DNA from 3 places in the Paenibacillus sp. LPE1-1-1.1 genome. Region 1 is predicted to be linked to each of the others. Evidence: riboswitches for the same ligand, from Rfam matches in the RefSeq annotation. Region 1 holds a riboswitch; each other region holds the start of a gene.
The links. Region 1 has a riboswitch for thiamine pyrophosphate ahead of thiC (phosphomethylpyrimidine synthase ThiC). Riboswitches for the same ligand answer to the same signal wherever they lie in the genome.
Positions count from the first base shown of each region.

Region 2: linked by a shared signal. The riboswitch ahead of MRBLPE1_RS01720 (ABC transporter substrate-binding protein) and the one ahead of thiC (phosphomethylpyrimidine synthase ThiC) in region 1 are both predicted to bind thiamine pyrophosphate.
Region 3: linked by a shared signal. The riboswitch ahead of MRBLPE1_RS22275 (ABC transporter ATP-binding protein) and the one ahead of thiC (phosphomethylpyrimidine synthase ThiC) in region 1 are both predicted to bind thiamine pyrophosphate.

Region 1 is NZ_JBEGHY010000045.1:49,898-52,161, reverse strand. Features, by position in the region: gene thiC (phosphomethylpyrimidine synthase ThiC) at 1-1,059, opposite strand, end outside; TPP riboswitch at 1,390-1,494, opposite strand; gene MRBLPE1_RS29225 (glycosyltransferase family 4 protein) at 1,568-2,264, opposite strand, start outside.
Region 2 is NZ_JBEGHY010000001.1:337,383-339,646, reverse strand. Features, by position in the region: gene MRBLPE1_RS01725 (glycosyltransferase) at 1-767, shown strand, start outside; TPP riboswitch at 916-1,028, shown strand; gene MRBLPE1_RS01720 (ABC transporter substrate-binding protein) at 1,212-2,258, shown strand.
Region 3 is NZ_JBEGHY010000023.1:1,158,333-1,160,596, reverse strand. Features, by position in the region: gene MRBLPE1_RS22280 (ABC transporter permease) at 1-181, opposite strand, end outside; gene MRBLPE1_RS22275 (ABC transporter ATP-binding protein) at 162-932, opposite strand; TPP riboswitch at 1,017-1,119, opposite strand; gene MRBLPE1_RS22270 (DUF1273 domain-containing protein) at 1,208-1,765, shown strand; gene MRBLPE1_RS22265 (hypothetical protein) at 1,867-2,264, shown strand, end outside.

The sequences.
Region 1 (2,264 bases):
CGGCCTTAGTCCGTCGCCAAGCGAGAACGACACGTCGTATGCCTTCATAATTTCACAGATCTCTTCAAAATGCGTATACAGGAAGTTTTCTTTATGGTGAGCCAAGCACCATGCCGCCATGATCGATCCCCCGCGCGATACAATGCCCGTAACGCGCTTCGCCGTAAGCGGTATGTAACGCAGAAGAACGCCTGCGTGAATCGTAAAATAATCAACGCCCTGCTCGGCTTGCTCGATAAGGGTATCGCGGAATACTTCCCAGCAAAGATCCTCCGCTTTGCCGTTAACCTTCTCTAGTGCCTGATAGATAGGCACTGTTCCTACCGGAACCGGCGAGTTGCGGACGATCCATTCTCTGGTCGTATGAATATTTTTTCCCGTGGACAAATCCATTATGGTATCGGCGCCCCAGCGGGTTGCCCAAGTCATTTTCTCTACTTCCTCTTCAATCGAGGATGCAACGGCGGAATTGCCGATATTCGCATTGATTTTAACGTGAAAATGACGTCCGATAATCATCGGTTCACTCTCAGGATGGTTGATGTTCGTCGGAATGATGGCCCGACCGGCTGCGATTTCGCTGCGGACGAATTCCGCGCTCATTCCTTCACGGATGGCGATATACTCCATTTCCGAAGTAATAATACCCTTGCGCGCATAATGAAGCTGCGTCACGTTTTGTCCGGCTTTTGCCCGCAGCGGCTTTCGTGACAAGCCTGGGAACAGCTCTGCGCCCCGCTCCCTCGCTTTATCCTCCGATATAAACCCGTTGTCCTCCGGCTTTATTTCCCGGCCCTCATAGGCCTCGACATCGCCGCGTTCGTGAATCCATTCGTTGCGGAAAGGCGGCAGCCCGCGGCGGACATCCGCCTCATGGCCTTCGTCGGTATAAGGGCCGCTCGCATCATAAACTCTTATAGGCTCATTCGGCGTCTCTTCGCCGTTTCTTCCCGAGCTTGCCTCAAGCGCGATTTCCCTCATTGGTACACGGATGCTTTCCTTCGAGCCAGTCACATAAACCTTACGGCTTCCCGGAAGCGGAGTAGTAATAATTGACATAAAAAAACCTCCCAAGTGGATAAATTAGAATTTCTCCTGGAGGCATATGCAAGCATATAAGAAAGTTTAAAGCACCGCTGCTTCTGCACGCATCGTAAGGCTGCATGAACTGCAATCGCTGGAGCGCGCCAGGCTCCTTCGGAGTCTCCTTTAGGAGAAGCCCCGCAGTCTGCCCAACAAAAAAAACCGCTCCAGCGAAGGAGCGGTCGAAGTGTGTCGTCATGCGAGTGTGACCATGCCAAGGAGTCCCCGGGCAGATCCACTCCGCTAATTCTAGATATCTATCTGACAAGCAGCTGATATCCGCGGAGCTTTCACGCGCTGTAGCATAAACGCACAATCCCACTTTCCTACGCTGGCATAACCCAGATCAGGTTCAAAGGGACCAAAGCGTTTCGCTTTATCTCAGCCATGACGGCGCCCCTAGTGGATTTCCTTGTTTGACTATAACGTTTTGCGGAGAAATGTGTCAACCCTCTATTTCCTAAAAGCTTATAAAAGCACCTTGTTACAGGCCGCTTTCCTTAAGCAGCTTCACCCACCGGTCCGCCGTATGCCGCCATGTGAATGTTTGCTCTACCCGCTCGCGGCTTTGGCGGCCCAGCTTCTGTCGAAGCTGTTTATCCCGAAGGAGCTCATTGAGCCTTTCTCGCAGCTCACGCTCTATATTGGACTGATTCACCAGATAACCCGTTTCCCCGTTTCGAATAATTTCCTTCATTCCGCCGGCACGCGTCGCTACGACGGGAACGCCGCATGACATCGCCTCGACATTGACAAGTCCGAATGCCTCACGGGCTCCGGAGGGGACGACTACGACATCGGCAACGAGCATCCAGCTCGGAACTTGGGTATAAGGCACATAGGGCACAAATCGGACATGGCCAGGGCATTTACGCCCCAAGCGCTCCAGCTTGCGCGCATACGCCGTTTTACGGTGCGAGCCGTAAAACGGGCTACCCACTACGACAACGACAAGCTCAGGATGGCTTTTTGCCAGCTGCGGTACGATGTTGAGCAAATGGTGGACGCCTTTAAGCGGAATAAGCCTGCCCATAAATAGCACGACCTTTTTCCCGCTCAGTCCGCGTTTCTGCCTCAGGTTTTCTCTTTTTGCAGCGCCCTCGGACGAGTATTGCGAAGGAAACCGGTACGTATCCACTCCTGGATAGATGACACGGAGCTTTGATGCGACCTCGGGTGCT
Region 2 (2,264 bases), on a different contig from region 1:
AGAAAGCCGCGAATGTTTTTATGGCAAAATGGGGCTTTCTTCCGGAAGAAGCAGCGCATATACGATTGGATTTCAGTACCGTTATTCAGCGGGAATCGCATGAGTTTAGGCGCGAGGATTGCTCCATCCTGGAAATTGGCTGCGGCTGCGGAGCGACAATTCTCCATATGAAGCAGCTGTTTCCGGCAGCCAAATGGTTTGGCGTCGAACGAAATGAGGTGGCGGCAGCCATTGCCGAAGCTTCGGGCATTTCGGTGTTCCGCTCAAACGAGCCGGCGCATTGGACGATACCAGCCGAAGGCGTAGACGGGATTATGATCGGGGATGCCCATGCTTACGGGAAGCCGCGGGCGATGGGACGGCTCGTCCGTATGCTGAAACCCGGAGGCTGGATTATCGGGTGCTTCGCGAACCGTTTGTATTTCGAGAACATCAGGCAATATTTAGATCCTTCGAATGTTAAAGCCCAGCGCCAAGCGGCTGTCCAGTACACGACGCAGCAGGTCAACCGGTTATTTGCGATGGCTGGCCTCTGCTGCGTAAAGGTAACGCTCTCCGAAAATAAACCGAAGGATCAGCTCGCTTATATTCGACTTCTTGATCAGGTAACGGACGGGGCGATATCGAATGAGCTGACCGCCGCTCATCTCCTTGTATATGGCCGCGTCGCTCGTGCTGCCTGCCAGCAGGATGCAGACGAAAAGGAAGCGCCTGCCGGACCGGAAAGCAGCGAGCCGGAAGCGGATGCAGCGGAAAGCGTTCGATGATACCCGGTTTCCCTCGATGCGCAGGCTTCGTGGGATGAACGCCCTCGCACCGGACCGAGACGATTAAAGGACTTATGATAATCATTTTCAAAAAAAGACTAGCATTATACTCGGGTTTTGCTATACAATTAAGGTTGTTGACGAAACCGAATATGTTCCGGGGAGCTGGTTAGGCCGGCTGAGAGGGGATTATCAGTACAATTCCGACCCGTTAAACCTGATCTGGATAATGCCAGCGTAGGGACAGAAGCTCTGTTTAGAAAGCCGGCTGGTCGATTCGATCAAGCCCCTGCTGGTTCAAACAGCTGCAAGCCGATGATATGGCGTCCTCCGGATTAGGAGGACGTTTTTTTTATTGCCGCGTGAAATCGGCAGCTTGGCACCGGATATTACGAGGACTCGTCGCCTTATACAAATAGAAGCAGTGAGAGGGGAACAAACATCATGAATCCAAGAAAAGCAGGAAAAATGTCATGGAGGCTGACAGCCGCTATGCTCGTCTTCGTAATGGCGCTGGCAGGCTGCGGCGCTAACAATAACGCGCCGGCAGCGACTGAGCAGCCGCAAGAGCAAGAGGGAACAGCGGATAAGCCGCTCGAGAAGGTGCAGGTCGTCCTGGACTGGACGCCGAACACCAATCATACCGGGCTTTATGTCGCTAGAGATAAAGGCTTCTTCAAGGAGCAGGGACTGGACGTGGAAATCGTTCAGCCGGGTCAAACCGGGGCTGATCAAATGGTCGCTTCCGGCAGCGCGCAGTTCGGCGTAAGCTATCAAGAATCGATTACGCTGGCGCGTATCTCAGGGGTTCCGATCGTGTCGATCGCAGCCGTGATCCAGCATAACACCTCAGGCTTTGCGTCGCCGCTTGCCAAGGGGATCGATTCGCCGGAGAAATTCGAAGGCAAAACGTACGGCGGCTGGGGAGCTCCCGTTGAAGAGGCGGTCATCCAATCGCTGATGCAGGAAAAAGGCGCAGACGTGGGCAAGGTTAACATGATCAGCATCGGCGACAGCGACTTTTTTACGGCGGTTAAGCGAGACATTGATTTTGCCTGGATCTATTATGCGTGGACAGGCGTAGAGGCAGAGCTTCGCGGCGAGAAAATCAACATGCTTTATTTGACGGATTACAGCGACAAGCTGGATTATTATACGCCGGTACTTGCTACGAACGAGACGATGATCAAGGACAAGCCGGAGATCGTAAAAGCTTTTACCGCTGCTGCGGCCAAAGGCTACCAATACGCGATCGACAATCCGGACGATGCGGCGGAGGTCTTGATCAAAGCGGAACCGGATTTGAACGCGGAGCTTGTGCGTGCCAGCCAAAAATGGCTGAGTCCGAAATACAAGGACGATGCGCCTCGCTGGGGCGAGCAGAAGCTGAGCGTTTGGGAGAATTACGCAGGCTGGATGTTTGAACATAAGCTTCTTGAGAAAGAGCTTGAGGCGGACAAGGCATTTACGAATGCGTTTTTGCCGGAATAACAGTTA
Region 3 (2,264 bases), on a different contig from region 1:
GGCCGAGCAGAAGCTGGCTGTCACCGATAAAAGCCCCGCCGATCGAGGTCGGAGCAGGAAGAATGAAGGCAGGAACCCAGCCTATGCGTACAACCCACTCCCATGCCAGCAGCAGGCAGGCGAGCAGCAGGATAAAGAGGCCGTAATCGTTCAGCCATTTTTTAAAAAGTGGTTTGCGCATGCAGCCTTCGCTCCAAATCTTGTCGCAGCATTACAAATTCCGGTTCGTAATTTTGCTCATAATGTCTTGGCCTAGGCAGCTTGACGATGATCTCCTGAACGCCCTGCGGTTCATTCCCGGAAAGTAAATAAATGCGGTCACTGAGCAAAATAGCCTCCTCGAGATCATGCGTAATGAAGAGGACTGTTTTGTGCAGGCTGCCCCAAAGCTCTAGCAGCCACTTATGCATGCCGCGTTTGGTCATGGCATCCAGTGCTCCGAAAGGCTCATCGAGCAGGAGCAGCTCTTGGCCGGTCACGAGGGTCCGCAAGAAAGCAACTCTCTGCCGCATGCCTCCGGACAGCTCATCGGGATAAGCATGTTCATAGCCTGCGAGACCGAAATGCTCAAGCAGCTCCGTGATGCGGGAGATGCCGGTCAGCTGCTTCCCCCGCGCCAGCTCAAGCGGAAGCAAGCAATTCTCGAGCACTGTTCTCCAGGGAAGCAGCAAATCCTGCTGCGGCATATAGGCGATCTTGCCCAGCCGATCCGGCGCAGGCTTGCCGCGCAGCCTGATTTCGCCTTGAATAGGCTGCAGCAATCCGGCAATCAGCTTGAAAAGGGTGCTTTTGCCAGAGCCGCTTGCGCCGATGATCGATACGAATTCCCCTGCGTATGCTTCTAAGGATAAATGGGATAAGATCGGTTTCTCTGAGGTGGAAGCAAACGAGTAGCCTAACTGATGAAGCGATAATAACGCGGTAATACGCATCCCCCCGTAAACAAATAAAGACCCACCCATTTCCGAAGGAAAATGAGCGGGTCTAACGTTCAACAAGGCTTGCGCGCATGAATGAATGCTTCTGCTCCACTTCCCTCCGCTGGAATGATCCAGATCAGGTTCCAAGGGTCCGGAGCATGTGCTCCATCTCAGCCGTAAGACTCCCCTAGTGAATTAATTAGGTCGATATTCAATTTGTATTTTTTCTACTATAGCATACACTGGAGAGATGTAAACCATAATTATCCGAAAAGGCGTTGAACAAAATGAAAAATTTACTCGTTACAGGCTATCGCGCCCATGAGCTTAATATTTTCAGCCAAAAGCATGAGGGCATCGTTTATATCAAAAAAGCGCTGATGGGCAAGCTGGTTCCCCTTATTGAAGACGGCTTGGAATGGGTCATTACGCCCGGCCAATACGGTGTTGATCTATGGGCTTGCGAGGTAGTGATCTCGCTCAAAGAAATTTATCCTCACTTGAGGCTGTCCATCATCTCGGCTTACAGCAACCCGGAAGAAAAGTGGAAGGACGATAAAAAGGAATTTTACCAGCAGGTTTTAAAAGGGGTCGATTATTACGCGTCGGTCAGCAACCAGCCGTATAACGGCATATGGCAGTTTACAGCGCGGGACGAGCTGCTGTTCCGCAAAACGGACGGCATTCTGCTCGTCTACGATGAGGATGCAGGCGAAGGCAGCCCGAAGTTTTTCAAAGAAAAAGCATTAAAGAAGCAGCAGGCGGAGGGCTATGCCTATATCAGCATCAGCTCCGAGGATATTCAAAGCATCGCGGACGATGACCATTTGTATTCGGAATACTGAATATATTCATTGACACTTGTGTTTTTTTGTTGGTATACTATGGAAATTACTTATTCCCGATTAAATTCATCGGAATTATAAAAAACACGGAGGTTATGTTCATGGGAAAAACACAAGCTTCATATGCGAAACTGCTGGGAGCGCTTCTTTTGTCCTTTTCTATTCTTTTTGCGCAGTCCACGGCCTTTGCGGCATCTCCAGCTGCAGCTGTACCAGCTTCTTCAGCTTCACAGGAAGACGGCGCGGCGCAGTATAAACAGTTTTTGAAGGAGAAATTCGATGTCAGCTTCTCCGGCACAGTGACGAAAGGCGAGTTTATTGAAGCCGTCGCAGCTATTCTTGGCTACGAGCCCTCGGGCAAAGCGGTAACCTTTTCCGACGTGCAGCCTGGCAGCGAGCTGTACGCATCGGCTGCGGCATTGTATGAAAACGGAATTTTATCCGGACCTTCCATTCAAGGCGAGCAAGTGCTCACCAATGCCGTTGCTGTTGCGATTGC